3 regions of the Acidaminobacter sp. QWL-03 genome follow, and region 2 is predicted to be linked to each of the others. Evidence: predicted binding sites of a transcription regulator. Region 2 holds the regulator's gene; each other region holds the start of a gene.

Region 1 (7,233 bases), 1.2 Mb from region 2:
GGACTTTCCGGCAACAGTTAAACGTCAAATCGAGCTGATAGACCAACTCCCTGGAATAGGCTACATTTCCGCTGTAACACTGATCGCCGAGATCGGTGATTTTAGGATGTTCAAGTCCCCAAAGGCATTTGTTGCATACTTTGGCATTGATCCAAGTGTTAACGAATCAGGGAAGTTTAAAGGGGATCAAAATAAGATCTCCAAACGAGGCACTCGAATTGGGCGAAGAGTCCTGTTTACGGTTGCATTAACCGCAATAAGTACTAAGAGCAATGGCGAGGAAGTCAACCCAATCCTGAGGGACTATTATCAGAAAAAATGTGGAAGCAAGAAGAAAAAAGTTGCACTCGTTGCAGTTATGCATAAGCTATTACACTATATTTTTGCAGTATTGCGAGATGATAAGCCATTTGAAGTCAGACAGCCAGAAGAACACCAATCCTGGAGAGCGGCAAAACTACAACTTATAGCTGCCTGATTCAATGGAATTGAAAAATAGCCATTGTTCGTACTTTTCAATGGCTTAGTTTGTTGTACCCATTTTTTAAACTCAATTTTTTTATCTTTCTTAAAGAAAAGAATTGACTTTCCTTAGCTGGTCTCAGAAGTTGTCCGCGTCCCCGTGTTTTTATCTTGACGGGGTGGTCCCTTAGGCATATAATTTAATTGAACACATGAACAGATATGCATATGTTCAATCGAAAAGGAGACCAAATTATGAATCTCGAGGTACAAAATGAGTATAAATGCGACTGCGCCATCATCCACGAAGACGTGGTGGAAAAAGTTAAAGCGGAGCAGCATCCTGAGGAAAGCCTTATCGACCTGGCGGACTTCTTTAAAGTGCTGGGGGACTCGACGCGGATCCGTATTTTAAGCGCACTGGCCCATTCGGAGCTCTGCGTGTGCGACATCGCCCACGTCCTCAACATGACCCAGTCGTCCATCAGCCATCAGCTCCGCATTCTGAAGCAGGCGCGGCTGGTCAGAAACCGCCGGGACGGCAAGGTGATCTATTACAGGCTGGACGACGAGCACGTCGCTGCCATCATGAACGCCGGCCTGGTTCACTTGAGCCACGAGTAATATCGCAATAATAATCGACTTCATCATAAGCGCAAGTGAGCACCCCGCGCTGCCCGAATTGGCAAGCGTACTGACAGGAGAGGATCCCATGAACACAACCCAAGCTGCTACAGACAGCAAGCCCCAAAAATTTCAGTACGAACTGACCGGGCTCAACTGCGCCAGCTGCGCGGCCAAGATTGAGACGGCCGTCAACGCCCTGCCGGAGGTGGAAATAGCTACCCTGCGGTTCGCGTCCAAAAAACTGATCGTGAAGACCGCGGAAGGTGATTCATCGCCGACGCCGGAGCTTTTGGAAAATAAAATCACCGAAGTCGTTCACCGCTTCGAGCCTCACGTTGGCGTCAAGGATCTGGCTCAAACTCAGCGCCATAACCTTGATCACAGCAATGACCACGACCACGGACATACTCATGGTCACGCATCGGAAAAACGAGATAAAACAGAGCTCCTCATAGGCGCAGGTTTATACTTTGGCGCCATGCTGGGCAGTGCCCTGGGGATCCTGCCAGATCCAGTCAGAATAGGCATCTACGTGGTCGCCTACCTGCTGGCGGGCCGAGGTGTCCTCCTTGGCGCCTTCAACAACCTCAGGCAGGGCAACTGGTTTGAGGAAAAATTCCTCATGTCCATAGCCACCTTCAGCGCCTGGGTCATAGGCGAATATCCGGAGGCCGTGGCCGTCATGCTGTTTTACAGGGTCGGTGAGCTGTTCGAAGATTATGCCGTTAACAAATCCAGAAAATCCATCGCCTCCCTCATCGACATCAAGGTCGAGAAGACCCACTTAATCCTGGAGGCGAAGGTGCAGGAGGAGGGACCATCGGCTGCACGTTTGGCACAGCCTCTCAGCAAGACGTTTTTGCCGATGGTGACAGCTCAAGCCGACTCGACGCAGCTGAAGCCGCAGTCTGAGACACAAGCTGCGCCTGAAGACATCCGCGATATCGACACCGAATTCGTCAAAAGCGGCAGCCTCATCCTGGTCAAGCCCGGCGAGCGCATTCCGCTGGACGGCATAGTCGAAAGCGGCATGGCCGTCCTGGACACCTCCGCCATCACCGGCGAATCCCTTCCTTTGGAAGTCGCACCGGGGTCGACGGTCTTCGGCGGCAGCATCAACAAGACCGGCGTGCTCAGGATTCGGACGAGTGCGGATTATGAATCCTCGACCATCGGCAGAATTCTTGAGCTGATCGAATCTGCGGCGGACAAGAAAGCCAGCACGGAGCGGTTCATCACGCGCTTCGCGAAGGTTTACACACCTGCGGTTGTGCTGATCGCTGCCCTGATCGCTGCTGTGCCACCGCTGGTCACCGGGGACAGCTGGACGACGTGGCTGTACCGGGCGTCGATCTTCCTGGTAGTGTCCTGCCCATGCGCACTGGTGATTTCAGTACCGCTGGGCTTCTTTGGGGGCATTGGACGGGCGTCGTCGAGAGGTATTCTCATCAAGGGCGGCAACTACCTGGAGGCGCTGGTGGGCGCTGACACGGTCTTCCTGGACAAGACGGGCACTATCACCGAGGGCAAGTTTAAGGTGGCGCAGATCCACGGACACACCCGCGAGGCGGCACTCCTGGAAGGAGCCGCGGCGCTGGAGCATCTCTCCAATCACCCCATTGCCAAAGCGATCACCGAAGAGGCCAAAGCCCGGGGGATTGTCTTTGGAATGATTGAGGGTTACGAGGAACTGGCAGGCCGCGGCGTTCGGGCAACCTACGATGGCCGCCTCTGGCACGTGGGCAGCGCCAGGCTGCTGGAGGAGCTGGGCATTGAGCCGGGCGTCAGCGGCGGCCAGCTGACCCGGGTTCACGTGGTGGTCGACGGCGCGTGGCTTGGGGCCATTGACGTCAGCGATCAGATCAAGGCGACCTCTGCGGCGGCGGTGGCGGCAATGCGCCGGGAAGGCGTGGGCCAAGTGGTTATGCTGACCGGCGACCGAAAAGAGATCGCAGAGGCCATAGGCGCCGATGCCGGGCTGGACCTGGTTCTCAGCGAGCTGCTGCCGGACGGTAAAGTTAAAGCTATTGAGGAAGCCCGACGCCGCGGACGAAAGGTCGTCTTTGTGGGCGACGGCCTCAACGACGCGCCGGCTCTGGCCATTGCCGATGTAGGCATTGCCATGGGCGGCCTCGGAGCGGATCTCTCCATTGAGGCCGCGGACATTGTCATCATGAATGACGACCTGGATAAGGTGGCCGAAGCCATTCAGATCAGCAAGAAGACGAATACTGTGGTGCGCCAGAACATTGCTCTGGCTCTTGGGATCAAGGCGCTGGTGCTGGGTCTGGGCACCCTTGGCCTCGCGTCCATGTGGCAAGCGGTTTTTGCCGATGTAGGCGTCGCCCTCCTGGCCATTTTGAATTCGATGCGGGTGCATAAGTAGATATTTAAGGTAGTTAAGGTAGGTGACGCGGACAGCTTTTAAATTGGTGACGCGGACAGAAATGGTTTTTGTACCAGAGCATGCGAGAATTATTCTCACTCTCAATCGAACCAAGGCACTGAGTCGTATCCAAACTTCCATTTCTGCCCTTGTCCGCGTCCCCCACAAGTCACCTATCCGCGTCACCTTCGTTTGGAAGAGGCCGTGCCCAGCTCAGCTGGGCACGGCCTTTTTCAGCTTCCGTCGACCTTGCTCATCATCAGAACAGAGGGTCGAAATGTCTTAAGCGGAATGAAGTGACAAATTCTGAAGAGGGTCAAAACAGGGGATCGGGAGAATGGTATTCGGAACAAACAAAGAATAAGCGTTTTGAAAGTGACTTATTGACGGAAATAATAAATGATGGACAAATAGAATAATAAACAAAATTGAGTTTGACTATTGCACAACCATTACCGTCCGCGTCCCCAACTCAAAACTTGTCCGCGTCCCCAACCTTCAAAAACTTGTTAGCACTCCGATCAATTGAGTGCCAAAAAACTATTGATAATTATCAGAAATTATATTATGATAGTTCCAGAGCGTTAGGTTTATGGCTCTCGGCGCTCTTCTCAAGCAGGAAGTGCCGGGAGTTTTTCATCTCAATTATATGAACAGGAGGATTCAACATGAACATCAGACCTTTAGGCGAGCGCGTGGTCATCCGCAAGCTCGAAGCCGAAGAAAAAACAAAAAGCGGGATCGTGCTTCCTGGTCAGGCTCAAGAGAAGCCTCAGATCGCGGAAGTCGTCGCTGTCGGTCCGGGCGGCGTCATTGACGGAAAAGAAATCGTCATGGAAGTCAAAATTGGCGACAAAGTCATTTTCCCAAAATATGCCGGTACAGAAGTTAAGATCGACAACGAAGAGTTCACCATTATTGAGCAGTCCAAGCTTTTGGGAATCGTTGAATAAATAGAAGCGCTTTAGCAATCACCAATCACCAATCACCAATCAAAGAAAACGGCACATCAGTGCTTAAATACTGATAATCCAACATTCACTACAGGAGGTTAACCCTACATGGCTAAAGAAATCATGTATTCAGAAGAAGTGAGACGCAAGCTCGAAGCCGGCGTCAACAAACTTGCAGATACGGTCAAAGTCACCCTCGGCCCTAAAGGCCGCAACGTCATTCTCGACAAGAAGTTCGGCGCGCCGCTGATCACGAATGACGGCGTCACCATTGCCAGAGAAATCGAACTCGAAGATGCCTACGAGAACATGGGCGCCCAGCTCGTCAAAGAAGTCGCGACCAAAACCAACGACGTCGCCGGCGACGGCACCACGACCGCAACCCTCCTCGCTCAAGCGATCATCCGCGAAGGCGTGAAGAACGTCGCGGCTGGCGCGAACCCAATGATCCTCAAGCAGGGCATTGAGAAAGCAGTCAAACTTGCCGTAGAAGGCCTCAAGGACATGAGCGTCAACATCGAAACGCAGAACGATATTGCGGACGTTGCGTCAATCTCCGCAGGCGACGAAACGATTGGCGACCTCATTGCAGAAGCAATGGAAAAGGTCGGCAAGGACGGCGTCATCACGGTTGAAGAGTCCAAGACCATGAGCACTCAGCTCGAAGTGGTTGAAGGCATGCAGTTCGACCGCGGCTACATCTCCGCATACATGATCACTGATCCGGACAAGATGGAAGCGGTCCTCGAAAACCCGTACATCCTGATCACGGACAAGAAGATCTCCAATATCCAGGAAGTGCTCCCAATCCTCGAGCAAATCGTTCAGCAAGGCAGAAAGCTCCTGATCATTGCTGAAGATGTCGAAGGCGAAGCCCTCTCCACGCTGGTCGTCAATAAGCTCCGCGGCACTTTCGAGTGCGTGGCGGTCAAAGCCCCTGGCTTTGGCGACAGAAGAAAAGCTATGCTCGCAGACATCGCGGCTGTCACAGGCGGCACGGTCATTTCCGAGGAACTCGGCTACGAGCTCAAGACCGCTGACGTGTCCCTCCTTGGCCGCGCCAAGTCCGTCAAAGTCAGCAAGGACAACACGACCATCATCGATGGCGAAGGCGATCACGGCAACATCCAGGAACGCATCCGCCAGATCCGCGTCCAAATTGAAGAAACCACTTCCGACTTCGACAAAGAGAAGCTCCAGGAGCGCCTGGCGAAACTCGCCGGCGGCGTAGCGGTCATCCAGGTTGGCGCCGCGACGGAAGTCGAAATGAAAGAGAAGAAGCTCCGCCTCGAGGACGCTCTTAACGCGACTCGCGCAGCGGTTGAAGAAGGTATTGTCCCAGGCGGCGGCACAGCGCTGATTGGTGTGCTTCCTGAAATCTACAAGCTGATCGAAAGCCTCGAAGGCGACCAGAAGACAGGTGCGAAGATCATCGCCCGCGCGCTCGAAGAGCCGGTTCGCCAAATCGCCATCAATGCTGGCCAGGAAGGCTCCGTCATCGTTGAGCACGTGAAGAACGCAGACAAAGGCGTCGGCTTCAACGCACTCACCGGCGAGTACGTCAATATGCTTCAAGCGGGCATTGTTGACCCGACAAAGGTCACGCGATCCGCAGTTCAGAACGCATCTTCCATTTCCGCTATGTTCCTCACCACTGAGGCAGCAGTTGTCGACATTCCTTCCAAGGATGCGGCCCCTGCAATGGGCGGCGGCATGCCGGGCATGATGTAGGCCGGGAAACCCTTCCGTCTTGCGATGAAGTAATATCGGACCACTAGGTCTATGTTGACTGCACACAGTCACACACTGAAGTCATGCGAAAATTGAATCCGTACACTAGGGGAGCAAATGCTGAGAACGGCTTTAAGCCGTGACCCTTCGAACCTGATCCGGGTAGTGCCGGCGTAGGGAAGTGTGTTTAGAGTCTTCTGAAGATCCTGTACACGCCCTGTACAGGATCTTTTTCTCGCTTTGACATAAAAACCGAGAGGAGACTCATCCATGAATAACAAGCTCACTGTCAAAATGCTGGTCGAAGGCGGCGTCATGCTGGCCCTCGCCTATGTCCTCAGTCTGGTCGTCATCTTTCAGATGCCCAGCGGCGGCTCCATCACAGCCGTCAGCATGCTGCCCATCCTGATCTACGCGGTTCGCTATGGTGCCGGCCCCGGCCTCTTTGTCGCCATAGTGTACGGAATCCTTCAGTTCATCCTGGGACCAAAATGGTCTTTCCACCCGGTCTCGATCCTGTTTGACTACGTTCTGGGCTTTGGATTTCTGGGACTGGCAGGCTTATTCGGGAAGAAGCTGGTGAACGCGACCTTTGGCATCATTCTGGGCGTCTTTCTGCGCTATGTGTCCAGCGTCATTTCAGGCGTCGTCGTCTTTGCTTCCTATGCGCCGGAGGGCCAGAATCCGCTGATCTACTCGCTGATCTACAACGGCTCCTACATGCTGCCAGAGATGCTGCTCACCATTGCGGCATTCGCGTTTGTGTATAAGCGTCTGGTGGCGCCGGCAGGGGCTTTGGCTGCTGAAAATTGAATAGGTTGTAGAAGAGGGTGAAGTGGGTGTCTGAGGCTCCTTACGCTTATTAATCTCAGGTTCTTCAACCCTTTTCAAGCGGAAAGAAAAAACGACTATCGGCTGAGTTCTTGAGCTTTTTAAAGCTTCAAAGACTCTGCCGATAGTCGTTGTTTTTTACACATATATTAAACGATACCACGGATCGATAACAGATTTATAGCACGGTTATAACACGTGGTGCTATAGGATAAAAATCGAAATAGCACGATGTGATATGAT
Region 2 (7,233 bases):
AGCAATATCATTGCCAGGGAGACCATCAGCGCGCTGAGAAAAGACGTGCTGGCCAAGTGCTACGGCGGCGACATTTCTCGTAAGAAAAAGCTGCTTGAGAAGCAGAAGGAAGGCAAGAAGAAGATGCGTCAGCTGGGCTCTGTTGAAGTACCTCAGCAGGCATTCCTCGAGGTTCTCAAATACGACGACAGCAAATAGCCAGAGCATTCTAAGTGCGGCTCTTCTCCGGGATGGACCTGAGAAGAGCCGCGTTCGTGTTTTGGGAAAACGTGCTGCATGCCGCAGCCGGTCACTGAAATGGAGGAGCCAAATGAGTCTGGGATTATATGTACACATTCCGTTCTGCAGGAGCAAGTGCTACTACTGCGATTTTTGCTCCATGCCGGATTTGAGCCGGCGAGGGGACTATATGGACGCCCTTGAGAAGGAAGTGCAGCTTCATGCGGCCCGATATGGCCTGTTAAAGCCTGAAACCATTTTTATTGGAGGCGGAACACCCACACTGCTTGAGACCCAGGATTGGCAAAGACTCGCAAGGCTGCTTGAATGCCATTTTGACTTGTCTTCACTGACAGAATGGAGCGTTGAAGGCAATCCGGAATCCGTTGATTTGACTTTGGCAGAGACGCTGAGAAGTATTGGTGTCAACCGCTTCAGTATGGGCGTCCAAAGCATGGATTTCAGCCTGCTGAAGGCCATAGGCCGCATCCATTCGCCAGAAGAGGTCACAACCGCTTCTAATGCCTTGCGCCGGGCGGGTTTCGACAATATCAACCTGGATCTGATGACAGGACTGCCTGGACAGACTTTAGCCACCGTTGAAGAGACCCTGAGTTGGGTAAAGCAATTTGATCCTGAGCATGTGTCGGCTTATGGCTTGAAAATTGAAGAGGGGACGCCTTTTGACAGGATGGAGCGACAGGGTCTTCTGAAGCTGCCGGAGGAAACTCTGGAACGGGAGATGGACCACAGAATTCGTCAAGTTTTGGGTGAGCATGGTTACCAACATTACGAGATATCCAACTACGCGAAGCCGGGAAAAGCTTGCCGGCATAATTTGAATTATTGGAACTGTGGTTCTTATGCGGCCATCGGACTGTCTGCCCACGGGTATCTGAATGGCGTGCGCTATGAGAACACCTCGGATCTCAACCGATATATTCATGATCTGAACCGTGAAACGCTGCCTGTTATTTCTGAGGAAGCTATCAGCCCTCAGGAGGACGAAAAAGAGTGGATTATGCTGCGCCTCAGACTTTCTGAGGGAATCTCCTATTCAATGTATCGGGCGAGATACGGAAAATCCTTTCTAGATGAAAAGAAGGCTGCCGTAGACAAACTTAAAGGGACAGGTTGGATTGACCTGAAAGAGGATAGCCTAAGACTGACAGAGACGGGACTGGATTTTGCCAACGCGGTTATTGTTGAATTGTTTGAATGAATTTTGCTGAATAGATTTGCAGGGGGAAACGGGCAGATGTACCAATGACCCGAGACACCCTATTCGATTGAATAGAGAGAATGGATGTTAAGGGACCGAAGAACACTGAGGATTCCCTTCACATCCATTTTTATATCCCACCCGCACTTCAGGATTTCTCTTTCTGGTTCCTCTGGTTCCTTTTTCTGCGTTTTTCAGAGAAACCCTTGACAGGTGGAAGAGGCGGTGGTATTCTAAATTTGATCGAGTTAGCACTCGTCAAACATGAGTGCTAACAACAAGGATGTGAAGGCATGCAAATCAACGATCGCAAGCTGCGGATCCTGAAGCTGATAATTGATGACTTCATCGATACCGCTCAGCCCGTAGGTTCCAGAACAATAGCCAAAAAGTTCCCGGTAGGCATCAGTTCCGCGACCGTAAGAAATGAAATGGCGGACCTCGAAGAGCTGGGGTACCTGCTTCAACCTCACACATCGGCGGGGCGCATTCCTTCAGAGGAAGGGTACAGGCTCTATGTCGACCGTTTGCTGACAGACGGCCCCATTGATAAGGATCAGATGGACCTTATCAAAGGGCTGCTTCACGGCAACCTGATCGAGGTTGAGGATGTGGTCAGACAGGCGGCTCAACTGCTGAGTCAATTGACCGGCATGGTGTCTGTCATTTCATTGCCGCAATTCAAGAAGAGCCGGCTGACGAACTTCAGACTGGTCAAAATCATCCATTCGAAAGTGTTGATGATTCTTGTAGCAGATTCAGGGGTTTTTAAGTCTATCCCAATCGATTTCGTAGATGTTGAGCAGAATGAGCTGGACACCCTTTCGGATCTTATTCGGGAGCGGTTCAACGAGCGCCATATTGAAGAGATCGACATCAGGAAGATGGGCGCCCTCATGGTGGAATACCCAGAGTACCGCCGAGTCCTTGAGTATCTTCTCCCCATTGTCAGGGAGACGTTCAGGGAATTCGACCGACTTGAGTATGTCATTGAAGGTAAAGACAGAATTTATGCCATGCAGGACTTTGAAGAGCGACAGAAGGCCAAATTGCTATCGGAGGCCCTCGAACAAAACAAAATTGTGGAACGTCTGATCGGTGTTCTCGAGCATGAAGGTATTTCCGTCAGAATTGGTTCGGAAATTGGTCTTGAGGCATTTTCCAGCTGCAGTGTGGTGTCGACCCCTTACCGAGTCAATAATTCACCAGCCGGCAAAATCGCGCTATTGGGACCCACCCGCATGGATTATGGTCATTCCATGACTATGGTAAACTATATAAGGGAAACTCTATCCGAGCTTTTTTCAGGCATCCACTTATAAGACAGGCAGGTGTAAAGATTGAAAAAACAAACACATAAGGAGCAGGAACCAGTACTTGAAATGGATCCGCTTCAGTCAAAAGAAAATGGGGTGGCCGATGGTCACCTGGAAACGCCCGAGCCCCAGGAAAATGGCGCAGACAAGGAAATTCAGCGCCTGACGGAGGAGTTGGCCGCTAAAAGTGATGCCTTCCTGCGTCTGACCGCTGAATATCAGAACTACAGAAGGCGCGTCGAAAAAGAAAAGCAGGAACTGATCAAATATGGCAACGAAAAACTCGTCGTCGATCTCCTGAAGGTTCTTGACAATTTCGACAGAGCCTTGAGCGCGGTGGATTACGACTGTGAAGAGAACAAAAATCTTATCAGTGGTATAGAAATGATTCGCAAAAGTTTAAGTGACCTCTTGAAGGACTATGGTGTTGAATCCATCGAGGCAGTCGGTCAAATCTTTGATCCGATCATGCATCACGCAGTTATGACTGAAGCTGCTGAGGGCGTAGCGCCTGAAACGGTCCTCGATGAATTCCAAAAAGGCTACACCTTGAACCAAAAGGTGATTCGTCCGTCCATGGTTAAAGTAGCCGCGCACTGATCCACTTGACGTGCAGTGTTGTGAGTCTGTCTCTCATCAATTATAAATGACAATTAATCTGAATTTATATTAGGAGGAAATCAGAATGGCAAAAGTTATAGGTATTGACCTTGGCACCACCAACTCCTGTGTCTCTGTTCTCGAGGGCGGAGAGCCGGTTGTAATTCCAAACGCGGAAGGCAACAGAACCACCCCTTCCGTAGTTGCATTCACCAAGAGCGGGGAAAGACTCGTCGGAGAAACCGCTAAGCGTCAGGCGATCACGAACCCTGAGAGAACCATTGCTTCCATCAAGCGCAACATGGGTAAAGATTTCCATGTCGAAATTGACGGAAAGAATTATACGCCACAGGATATCTCCGCTATGATTCTTCAGAAGCTCAAGGCAGATGCTGAAGCTTATCTCGGCGAAAAAGTCACCGAAGCGGTCATCACTGTACCTGCGTACTTCTCTGACGCTCAGCGCCAGGCGACCAAAGATGCCGGCAGAATAGCGGGTCTCGACGTCAAGCGAATTATCAACGAGCCGACTGCTGCATCACTTTCCTATGGTCTCGACAAAACAGACAAGCAGCAAAAAATCCTCGTCTTTGACCTTGGCGGCGGTACCTTTGACGTCTCCGTCCTCGAAATTGGCGACGGTGTCTTCGAAGTTCTCGCGACTAACGGCAATAACCACCTCGGTGGTGATGACTTTGATGAAGTTGTCGTTAACTTCCTTGCTGACAGCTTCAAAAAAGAAAATGGCATCGATCTCATAAAAGACAGAATGGCGCATCAGCGCCTCAAAGAAGCGGCTGAAAAAGCGAAGAAAGAGCTTTCAACCGTTCAAACTACTAATATTAACCTGCCGTTTATCACTGCGACTGCAGATGGTCCTCTTCACCTCAACATGGACCTGACCCGCGCGAAATTTGATCAATTGACAGAGCATCTGGTAAATTTGACCATTGAGCCGCTCAAGAAAGCCCTTGCAGACGCAAACCTTCAACCCGGCGAGCTCGATCAGGTCATCCTTGTAGGCGGATCTACAAGGACACCTGCAGTACAGGCTGTGGTCAAGAAATACACCAACAAAGATCCGCATAAAGGCATTAACCCGGATGAGTGTGTCGCCCTCGGCGCTGCCATTCAGGCAGGCGTCCTCTCCGGCGAAGTTCACGACGTATTGCTCCTGGACGTCACACCGCTTTCTCTTGGCATCGAGACCCTTGGCGGTGTCTTCACCAAGCTGATCGAGAGAAATACCACCATTCCTACCAAGAAGAGCCAGATCTTCTCCACTGCGGCTGACAACCAGACTGCAGTTGATATTCACGTCCTTCAGGGCGAGCGTCCTATGTCCAAAGACAACGTTACCCTTGGCCGCTTCCAGCTCGACGGCATTCCTCCTGCAAGACGCGGTGTGCCACAGATCGAAGTCACCTTTGACATTGACGCCAATGGTATTGTTCATGTTGGTGCCAAGGATCTCGGCACAGGCAAAACGCAGCACATCACAATTACTGCCACAACCAATCTGAATGAAGAAGAGATTCAGAAGAAAGTCAGAGAAGCAGAAATGTTTGCCGAAGAAGACCTCAAGGTCAAAGAGCTTGCAGAAGTCAGAAACAACGCAGACAACATGATTTACGAATCTGAAAAAGCTCTCGGCGAAATTGGCGATGGCGCGACAGAGTCAGAAAAAGCAGATCTCAAAGAGAAAATTGAAGCTGCGAAAAAAGCTCTGGAAGGCAGCGACGCAGAAGCCATCAAGGCAGCAGTTGAAGCATTGACCAACGCTTTCCATCCGATCGCTCAAAAAATGTATGAAAAAGCCTCTCAAGAAGCCCAGGCTAATGCCGGCGCAAGTGACTCGACATCCCATCCTACGGGCGACGATACAGTCGTCGACGCCGATTACGAAGTCGTGGATTAATAACTGAAAAAACGCCTGGCGTCCAGTGAATTCTAGCTTGCTTGAGCTTACTGGACGCTTTGCAAATCTATTATGCACAGGTGTTTTACCGATCCATCGAAAGAAAGGCGGTAGGGATTTTGGACAAAAGGGATTATTATGAGGTTCTAGGCGTCGCCAGAGGTGCCTCTGAGGATGAAATAAAAAAAGCGTTTAGAAAACTGGCGATGAAGTACCATCCCGACAAAAACCCGGATAATAAAGAGTCTGAAGCGAAATTTAAAGAGATCAACGAGGCCTATGAAGTTCTCAGCGATACGGAAAAACGCAATCTTTATGATCAGTTCGGGCATGCCGGCGTAAACCAGAATACTGGCGGATATGGCGGCGCTGGCGGATTTGGCGATTTTGGCGGTTTTGAGGACATCCTGAATGAAATGTTCGGCGGCGGATTCGGCGGTTTCCGTTCAAGCGGACGACGCGCGGGTCCGACTAAAGGTGCGGACCTCAGGGTGGACTTAACACTGACTTTTGTTGAGGCTGCTTTTGGCGTCGAAAAAAAGATCGAGTTCTATCGCACTGAAGATTGCCATACGTGTGGCGGCACTGGTGCAGAGGAAGGCTCAAAGGTCAATACATGTGCTCAGTGCGGCGGCGCAGGCGAGGTTAAATATGCCCAGCGCAGTCTCTTTGGCGAGACAATTTCCGTACGCCCATGTCAAGCGTGCGGCGGAACAGGCAAAACAATAGATAAACCTTGTCACACCTGTAAAGGCAAAGGAAAAGTCAAAAAGAAACGTACCATTGATGTCAAAATTCCTGCAGGCGTTTCAACCGGAAATCAAATGACGCTTAGGGAAGAGGGCGATTTGGGCGCCAAAGGCGGTCCTAGAGGGGATGTCTATGTCGTACTCAAGGTACTTGCCCACGACACCTTTAAACGAGATGGCAATGACATCTTCTGTGATATTGAAATCTCCTACACTCAGGCTGTGCTTGGAGATGAGGTCACCGTACCGACCCTCGACGGAAAAGTGTCTTATAAGATTCCGGAAGGCACTCCAAGCGGGAAAACCTTTCGACTCAAAGGTAAAGGTGTGCCGGTCCTCAATGGCTATGGCCGCGGCGACCAGTATGTTCGCGTCATAGTTAAGATTCCGACAAAACTAAGCGACAAGCAGAAAGAAGCGCTCAAAGCCTTTGCAGAGTCTATGGGAGAAAAGCTTGAAACTGAAAAAACGGACCAGCCCAAAGGTGAAAAAAAGTTTTTTGAGAAGGTTAAAGAAGCCTTTAACAATTGAACCTTAGATCTATTGCCAGGCGCAGACCTGAAACGGCATTCGTTCACATAAAACGAACGCTGCTTCAGGTCTGCTTTGCTGTAAATTAAGAAGGAAGTTGTGATATAATTTCAGCAGGAATTGTAATTTGTTGTAGTAAACCGTATTGGAGGAGAAACCATGAATTGGTTTGAAGTCAAAGTCAAAACAACTTCAATGGCAGTTGATGCTGTCACAAATTTATTATATGAGTTGGGCGCTCAGGGGATAGTCGTTGAGGACCCCAATGACCCAATTTTCAATGAAGGCTATGAAGGGGACTGGGATTACTTTGACCGAAGTGAGATTAAATTCGAGTTTGAAGGTGCACTGGTCAAAGCCTACATGGAAACGGAGGCGCCTGAAGCCCTAATTCCGGTGATTCAGGCGCAAGTCGCTGACCTTTCTACCTTCGGTTTAGACCCCGGTCTTGGAGAAGTTGAGATAAAAGAAGTCAGAGAGTCTGACTGGGCCAATGAATGGAAAAAATACTACCATCCCGTTCGCATAGGCAGACATTTGATTATCAAGCCGTCCTGGGAGCAGGTTCTTGACGCTGAGCCGCTCGACTTGGTGATTGAACTGGATCCGGGCGGTGCTTTCGGTTCCGGGACACATGAGACTACCACTATGTGCGCGGAACTTCTGGAAGAAAATCTT
Region 3 (7,233 bases), 1.3 Mb from region 2:
AACCTCCAATGTTAGTGCTTGAGCTTGTGCCCTTTTAGTTTTGACTCGCGTGTTTCTCTGTGTCTCTGTTGCTCTGTTTCTTGAGAACATCATACTGCCAAAATGTAAAGGAAATTTGAGGTTATTCTACATAGTTTGAAGAAAAGCAAATTACCGTTATAATGAAGATAGCGAATGAATGTTGACAACAAACGCATCTCGGCAACTCCAAATTCGACCCCAAAAGGAGCATGATGATGGCGAGCAAGCTCTCAATGACTTTTATTAAAAATCCAAACGCAAGAATCAAAGGCAGCAACAAAACAAACCCAGACTTTATTGGCACAGAAGTCACTGCCAAGGTCCGCGACTTTCATAAAAGCTTCCCTCAGTATGAGCCAACACCTCTTCAAAACCTGGAAGCCCTTGCAAAAGCCTACGGCGTCAAGGCCATCTGGGTTAAGGACGAATCCTATCGCTTTGGGCTCAATGCCTTTAAAGTACTGGGCGGTGCCTACGCTATAGGAAAATATCTCGCGGAGCGCCTTGATACGCCCCTTGAAGACCTGTCCTTTGAAAAGTTGAAATCCAAAGAAATGAAAGAAAAAATGGGGGAGATCACCTTTGTCACAGCCACAGACGGCAACCACGGCCGCGGCATTGCCTGGGCTGCCAGAGAGCTGGGGCAGAAGTCGGTAGTCTACATGCCGAAGGGCTCTTCCCAAATCCGCCTCGACAACATAAGAAACGAAGGCGCGGAGGCCTCCATCACAGACCTCAATTACGACGACGCCGTCCGACTGGCAAACCGCTATGCCGAGGACCATAATGGCGTCCTCGTCCAGGACAGCTCCTGGGAAGGCTATATGGACATTCCGACCTGGATCATGCAAGGCTACGCGACTCTGGTGGACGAGGCGGTGGAGCAGATCAAGGCCCTGGGACACGAACAGCCAACTCACGTTTTCCTTCAGGCGGGCGTCGGCTCCTTCGCCGGCAGCATTCTGGGCTATCTGGTCTCAGCCTTTGGCGACAACTATCCCGTCACCGTGGTGGTCGAGCCCGACGAGGCGGCCTGTCTGTTTAAATCCATGACGATCGCGGACGGCGAGCCCCATGCGGTCACGGGGGACATGCCTACCATCATGGCCGGCCTGGCCTGCGGCGAACCTAGCCTGGTCGCCTGGGGTGTTCTCAGAGATTATGCCGATGGTTACCTGTCCTGCCCCGACGCCATTGCGGCCAAAGGGATGAGAATCCTTGGAAACCCGCTGAAGAATGATCCTCAGGTCATTTCCGGGGAATCCGGCGCAGTAGGCATGGGTGTCCTGAGTCTTCTGATTCAGGATCCGGCATACAAAGACCTGGCCAAACAACTGAAGCTGGATGAAAGCTCGAAAATCCTGATCATCAGCACAGAAGGGGACACAGATCCAGAGAATTACAGAAGCATTGTTTGGGATGGCGCCTATCCCACATTTTGATCTGCTTCACGTCAGATTTTGAGATTTGGACAGCCCAGCCGCACTGTTTTTTATGACCTAACCTAATATCGGGGGTACGCCAGTGGAAAAACCATCGAATTTGACCTTCACTATAAAACCGTTCCTCTCAGAGTTGGAAACAGAGAAAGTTAAGGCACTTGAAGCACACTGCGTCAATGTCGACCAAATAGCTTTAAAGCTTGAACTGGATTACAAGCTGAGCGTGGCTAAAAGTCTAAACTTTCAAGGAGAAGAGATGAATGAGTTCCTCTGTTATGACAAAAGCCGCTTGGTTGGCTATGCAGGCGCGTTGAGCTTTGCCGGTTCAGAGCCTGAAGTCAGCGGCATGGTGGATCCGGCGTACCGAAGGCAGGGTATTTTTGATGCGCTCACCTGGTTCGTCATTCAGGAGCTTTCCAAACGTCAGGTGTCTTCTATGCTGCTTTTGACGGATCGCGCCTCAAACGCCGGTCAAGCTTTTGTTAAAAAACAGGAGACCGTTCTGGATCATACCGAATATGAAATGTTCCTCAAACTGCCGTGGGAGATCAGCCTGACGGACGACATGAAAAAGGGCATCCGGCTGCAAAAAGCGACCAATCAGGACGCGGATGAAGTGGCAAGGCAAAACGCGATTTATTTCGTGCAGGAGGGGCAGGCGTCAGACGGACAGACGGGGACGAACCCTGCATCCTCGGAAACCTCTGAAGCCGCTTCGGAGAGACGCATCCTGCCCGAAGAGGAAGAAGAGCGGGGCATGACGATCTATTTGGCGGAGGTTGGGGATCAAACGACCATCGGCAAAATTCATTTGGATTTTAGGATTGGGCAGGGCGGGATTTTTGGACTGGGGATCCTGCCGGAGCATCGAAACAAAGGTTACGGACGGGCGCTTCTGCTTTCCGGGATCGAGATCCTGCTGGAGGAAGGCGCGGAGGAGGTCTATCTGCAGGTGAACGCGGTTAACGAAAACGCGCTGAAGCTTTATCTGTCCTGCGGCTTTGAGGTGACGTCGACCATGGACTATTACAGGCTTAAGCTGTAATTCCGGTGTAACGCATTGGGGGAGTGTTCAGTGGACAAGCAGGTTCTCGATTGGCTTTTGGAAGAGAAGGATCCGTCCGTCAGACTTATGACGCTGACGACTTGGCTCGGGCTGGCGCCGGATGCGGCAGAGGTCGTCGAGGCACGGGCTGCGGTAATGGCCTCGGGGCCGGTTCATGAGCTGTTGGCGCAGCAGAATGAGGACGGCTCATGGGGTGAGATCAATCGATTTTACAGAGACAAATACCGGGGCTCAGTCTGGTCGCTGCTGCTCATAGCCGAGCTTGGCGCGGATCCGGGGGACCCACGGGTGAGGCGCGCGTGCGAGTTCGTGCTCAATGTGTCACAAGAGCCTGAAGAGGGCGGCTTTTCCTATGACAGCAGCGCCAAAACCGGCCACGGCCTCTATAGCGGGGTCGTTCCCTGCCTGACGGGCAACATGGTGTACGCGCTGATCAAACTGGGCTATCTTGAGGATCCCCGAGTTCAGCACGCCATAGACTGGATCTGCCGCTATCAGAGGACGGATGACGCTGAGGGCGCTCCGCCGAGGGGAAAACCCTATGACCGCTACGACATGTGCTGGGGAAGCCATTCGTGCCATATGGGGGTGGCCAAGACGTTCAAGGCGCTGGCGGCGATTCCCGAGAATCGTCGAAATGAGGCGGTTGACCGGCAGCTTGTCGCTATGGAAGCGTATTTCCTGAAGCATCATCTCTACAAAAAGAGTCATGACCTGGGGCAGATCGCCCGTCCTGGCTGGCTGAGGCCCGGATTTCCGCTGATGTATCAGACGGACGTGTTTGAATTGTTGGGCCTTTTCGCGGAGCTGCGGTGCTATGATCCGCGACTTGACGACGGGATCCGGATCCTCAAAGATAAACAGATGGCCGATGGTCTCTGGAAACTGGAAAACTCTTTCAATGGGAAGATGCGAGTGACCATAGAAAAGAAGGGTAAGCCGTCAAAATGGCTGACAATGAGGGCTTATAGGATTTTGAGGGCGTTTGGGAATCATGCAGATGCAGAAAAATGAAGTGAGACTTGGGTAAAAAAGAGAGAGAGGATTCGGGGGGCTCCATTTAGCCGCACCGTTCCTCTCTCTTTTTTGTGGCTCTGTCTTACTTTTTCTTGCCTTTTCTTACTTTTTCTTGCTTTTTATAATTGAAGGGGCGATTCTATTTCAATAAAATTGTTGATTTTTATGTTCGGATTCAGGCTCTTGAGGACAAAACACTTTTCATGTGCTTTTTCTAAGATCGCGTTTGCCTCGGTTGAATTAAGATTCCCTACAAATTTCACGAAAATGTTGATTTCATCAAATAGCTTTGGTGGCGTTTCTGCTTTGACCCCTGTGACTCTGATTTCGAAGTCAGCCAGCTCAATCCCCATTGCTTTTGCCGATGGCAGTATAAACAAACCTGTGCAGCTGCCAAGACTCATCAGCAGCAGATCCGGCGGTGAAATCATTTCAATTTCATTTTTATCCGGGCTGATTGGAATGAGCTGGCCATTTATAGTTTCACCTGTGAAATTTTGTTTACCGCTCCATTTAATATTGACATTCATCTGAAAACTCCTTTTAAGATTCCTATTTTATGTTTGGCGTCTTAACATTGAGTACGCTGAAAGCTTCGCCCTGATCTGCCCAAAGTGCCATCATTGTCTCCGCAGGACAAAGGACAATATCCGTCGCTTTGACGACCGCTTTTTCATCACCGATCTGAATTGTTCCGGTGCCTGACACTACATAGAAGAAAACTTCCACTGGGACTTTGTGGGCGGAAACTTCGTCGCCGGGATTCAAGTTAAGATTCATGACGCGGGTATGTTCGTGGCTGATCAGTTGCTTTGCGACAACGCCTCTAGGATTTTTCTTGCCTTCAATTTCATTCATTCTGATAATGTGCATGGGGTATTCCTCCTTGTTTTTTTGGGTTTATACTTTTTGGATGGCGTGCGTAATGAAGGCTTTCAATTCTTTCTGAGTGCCTTCAGAGTCATTTAAAGCTCTTTTGCCTGCGACGTTCAGAACGGTACCTCTAATGGTGCTGAAAATGATTTCCGCGGTGAGTCCCGGATCTAGCTGGCGGACTTCATTTTGCGCCATGGCTTCAATTAACAGGGTCTTGAAGAAGTCCGGAATCTGCTTCAGGAAGCTTTGAATGCCTGGCAAGTGTGAGAGCTCAGGATTACTGCTTTCCTGAATCAAAACAAGTGCCAGTGTTTCATTTTTGGAGAGCTCATAGAAGTGAAAATCCAGAAAATGATTTAATTTATCTAGATAAGAGCTATGGGTTGACAGGAGTATTTTTAAAAAAGCATCACGCTTATCAAACTCTGTCTGAAAGATATAATCCAGAATGCCCTCTTTGTTTTTAAAGTTGGTATAGATGGTGCCAACCGCAATTTCGGCTTTTTCTGAGATCATGCGAGTCGTAGTGTTGGCGTAGCCTTTTTCAGCCAACAGTTCGATAGCGGAGTCAGCGATCAGATCTTTCTTCATTTGGACAGTCCTTTCAATCGATATGAATGAGCGCTCATTCATATTCTAATCAATCATTATGATTTTTTCAAGGTTATTTAATGAACTAAAGTATTAAATAAACTGATGTAATTGACATATGTCGATAAATGGGTATAATTGAATTCAAAGAAACATATGTCATAAACTATTTTGAAAGGAGAAGATGAAAATGCCAGGAAGAGATGGTACAGGGCCAATGGGCGCAGGCCCAATGACAGGACGAGGTTTTGGAGGCTGCTTTGCCGGTGCTGGCAAAGGCATGGGCTTTGGAAGAGGCAAGGGTTTTGGTTTCGCCAGAGGCATGGGCCGTGGGATAGGCTGCAGAAGAGGCTTAGGGAGATATTTTGTGGATTATGGGACAGATGAGCCGCCGTTCGCAGCTTCAGAGAAAGAAATTTTAGCTGAACAAAAGAAAATTCTAGAAGCACAACTTGACGCCATCAACAAAAAAATGCAAGAATAATAAAAGCAAACGCATTGGAATATGCTGTTTTAGATCATGAAAACCGGGGTGAAAAAATGCCAAGACCAATGAAATGGAGAAAAGTCTGCAGTATGCCAGAGAACACAAGCTTTGGCCCAATGGACTCTGATCAGCGGGAAGATGTCGTCATTATGACTGTAGATGAATATGAGACGATTCGTTTAATTGATCTGGTTGGTTTCACTCAGGAGGAATGCGCTAAGCATATGAATGTCGCAAGGACAACCGTTCAGGGGATCTATACCAGCGCGAGACATAAGCTGGCGCAGTCTCTGGTCAATGGTGTCATATTGAGGATTGAAGGCGGCGAATACAGACTTTGTGATAAAGATGAAGTACAGTGCGGCCCGGGCTGCCACAAGCGCCGCCACAGGCAGGGCGGGACAGTGAATATTAATAAATGACAAATAAAAAAAGACGGCTCCGATTGAATTCGGGTCGTCTTTTTTGTCGATCTGATGTGCTGAATTGCTAAATGGCACTAATTTTATTTGCTGATTGGACCGCCGGATTTGGTATTGTGGAAGCCTTTTGTGTTGGCGTGTTGTCCATGGGTTTTCCCAGGATGTTGATGGCTGCTGTGCTGCTCTTTCTTTTTCTTTTCCTCGAGGAATTGCTTCATCTTTTCAAGGTCTTTTTCTGACATAGTAACAACTCCTTTCCGCTAGAAAGTCGGGGTTAATGACAACTTCCTGTGGATTAATCATACGCCTGAAATACGCCTGTGACAATAGGACTTTTGAAATGTTACAGAAATATTACCGTCCCCCCTAAAGTGAAGTTAGTGTCAGTCCCCAAGTTGAAAACCGTCCGCGTCCCCAACTTGCGCGAAGGCTAACAGGCGTGCACAAATAAATATGATGTTGTGAATCAGAGATTGCTCTCTGATCCACGACATCATATTTATTTGAATAGGGCGCGGCCCGTGACCGAAGCGCAGCGCAGCGGAGCGAGGTACACGTCTGTCCGCGACTGTAGCTTCATAGCAGCAGCGCTGTCGCGCCGTCGGTTTCCAGCTCGCGGTTACAGTAACGGCAATATTTTGGTGCTATTTCGCTCCAAACAGCGTCGTTGTCCATGGCCGCTGCCGGATAATCCCTTGTAATCAGACCGTCCTTCATCTCAATGATGCGGTCGGACTTGGCGGCAATGTGGTCGTTATGTGTGACGACGACAAAGGCCGACTTCAAATTGGCATTGATATTGCGCATCAGATCGTAAACCTGCTCTGTGGTCTCAGAGTCGAGATTGCCAGTGGGTTCGTCTGCCAGGATCAGCTGGGGCTGATTAATCAGGGCCCGTGCAATGGCGACCCGTTGCTGCTGGCCGCCGGATAGCGCCGTGGCCTTGTTGTTGATGCGGTCTTTGAGGCCAACCAGTTCCAATAGCTCTTTCGCCCGTGACGCCATTTTCATACTGCCATTTCTGGACTGGATCCAGGTCGGCATGAGGACGTTTTCGAGGGCAGTAAATTCCGGCAGCAAATGATGGAACTGAAAGATGAACCCTAAATTGCGGTTTCTGAAAACGGCCAGCTGCGCATCGCTCATCTTGGTGATGTCTTCACCCAGGAGGCGCAGCGTCCCGCTGGTTGGCCGGTCCAGTGTGCCCAGAATGTTGAGCAGAGTCGTTTTTCCCGAACCGGAGTAGCCAATTATACTTGAAAACTCACCGGAATTTATAGTCAGGTTAACCCCTTTAAGGGCGTGGGTTTT

Evidence for each region. Region 2 encodes HrcA, which represses chaperone genes, less so after heat shock. Its sites were predicted from a motif close to TTAGCACTCNNNNNNNNNGAGTGCTAA; they were not measured.
Region 1: a site for HrcA is predicted at 3,985-4,011, ahead of AC4PHM_RS14320 (co-chaperone GroES). Genes of this name have one in related genera too.
Region 3: a site for HrcA is predicted at 5,024-5,050, ahead of AC4PHM_RS08650 (DUF5320 domain-containing protein). Genes of this name have one in related genera too.

What each region holds. Positions count from the first base shown of each region.
Region 1 is NZ_CM178752.1:3,078,098-3,085,330, forward strand. Features, by position in the region: gene AC4PHM_RS14305 (IS110 family RNA-guided transposase) at 1-478, shown strand, start outside; gene AC4PHM_RS14310 (ArsR/SmtB family transcription factor) at 718-1,086, shown strand; gene AC4PHM_RS14315 (heavy metal translocating P-type ATPase) at 1,175-3,475, shown strand; gene AC4PHM_RS14320 (co-chaperone GroES) at 4,144-4,428, shown strand; gene groL (chaperonin GroEL) at 4,537-6,159, shown strand; TPP riboswitch at 6,257-6,356, shown strand; gene thiT (energy-coupled thiamine transporter ThiT) at 6,430-6,972, shown strand.
Region 2 is NZ_CM178752.1:624,933-632,165, forward strand. Features, by position in the region: gene lepA (translation elongation factor 4) at 1-198, shown strand, start outside; gene hemW (radical SAM family heme chaperone HemW) at 311-1,441, shown strand; gene hrcA (heat-inducible transcriptional repressor HrcA) at 1,735-2,763, shown strand; gene grpE (nucleotide exchange factor GrpE) at 2,782-3,357, shown strand; gene dnaK (molecular chaperone DnaK) at 3,443-5,275, shown strand; gene dnaJ (molecular chaperone DnaJ) at 5,392-6,555, shown strand; gene prmA (50S ribosomal protein L11 methyltransferase) at 6,715-7,233, shown strand, end outside.
Region 3 is NZ_CM178752.1:1,880,161-1,887,393, reverse strand. Features, by position in the region: gene dpaL (diaminopropionate ammonia-lyase) at 255-1,463, shown strand; gene AC4PHM_RS08675 (GNAT family N-acetyltransferase) at 1,546-2,508, shown strand; gene AC4PHM_RS08670 (prenyltransferase/squalene oxidase repeat-containing protein) at 2,539-3,543, shown strand; gene AC4PHM_RS08665 (OsmC family protein) at 3,666-4,076, opposite strand; gene AC4PHM_RS08660 (cupin domain-containing protein) at 4,099-4,419, opposite strand; gene AC4PHM_RS08655 (TetR/AcrR family transcriptional regulator) at 4,447-5,013, opposite strand; gene AC4PHM_RS08650 (DUF5320 domain-containing protein) at 5,204-5,497, shown strand; gene AC4PHM_RS08645 (DUF134 domain-containing protein) at 5,554-5,922, shown strand; gene AC4PHM_RS08640 (hypothetical protein) at 6,006-6,164, opposite strand; gene AC4PHM_RS08635 (ABC transporter ATP-binding protein) at 6,499-7,233, opposite strand, start outside.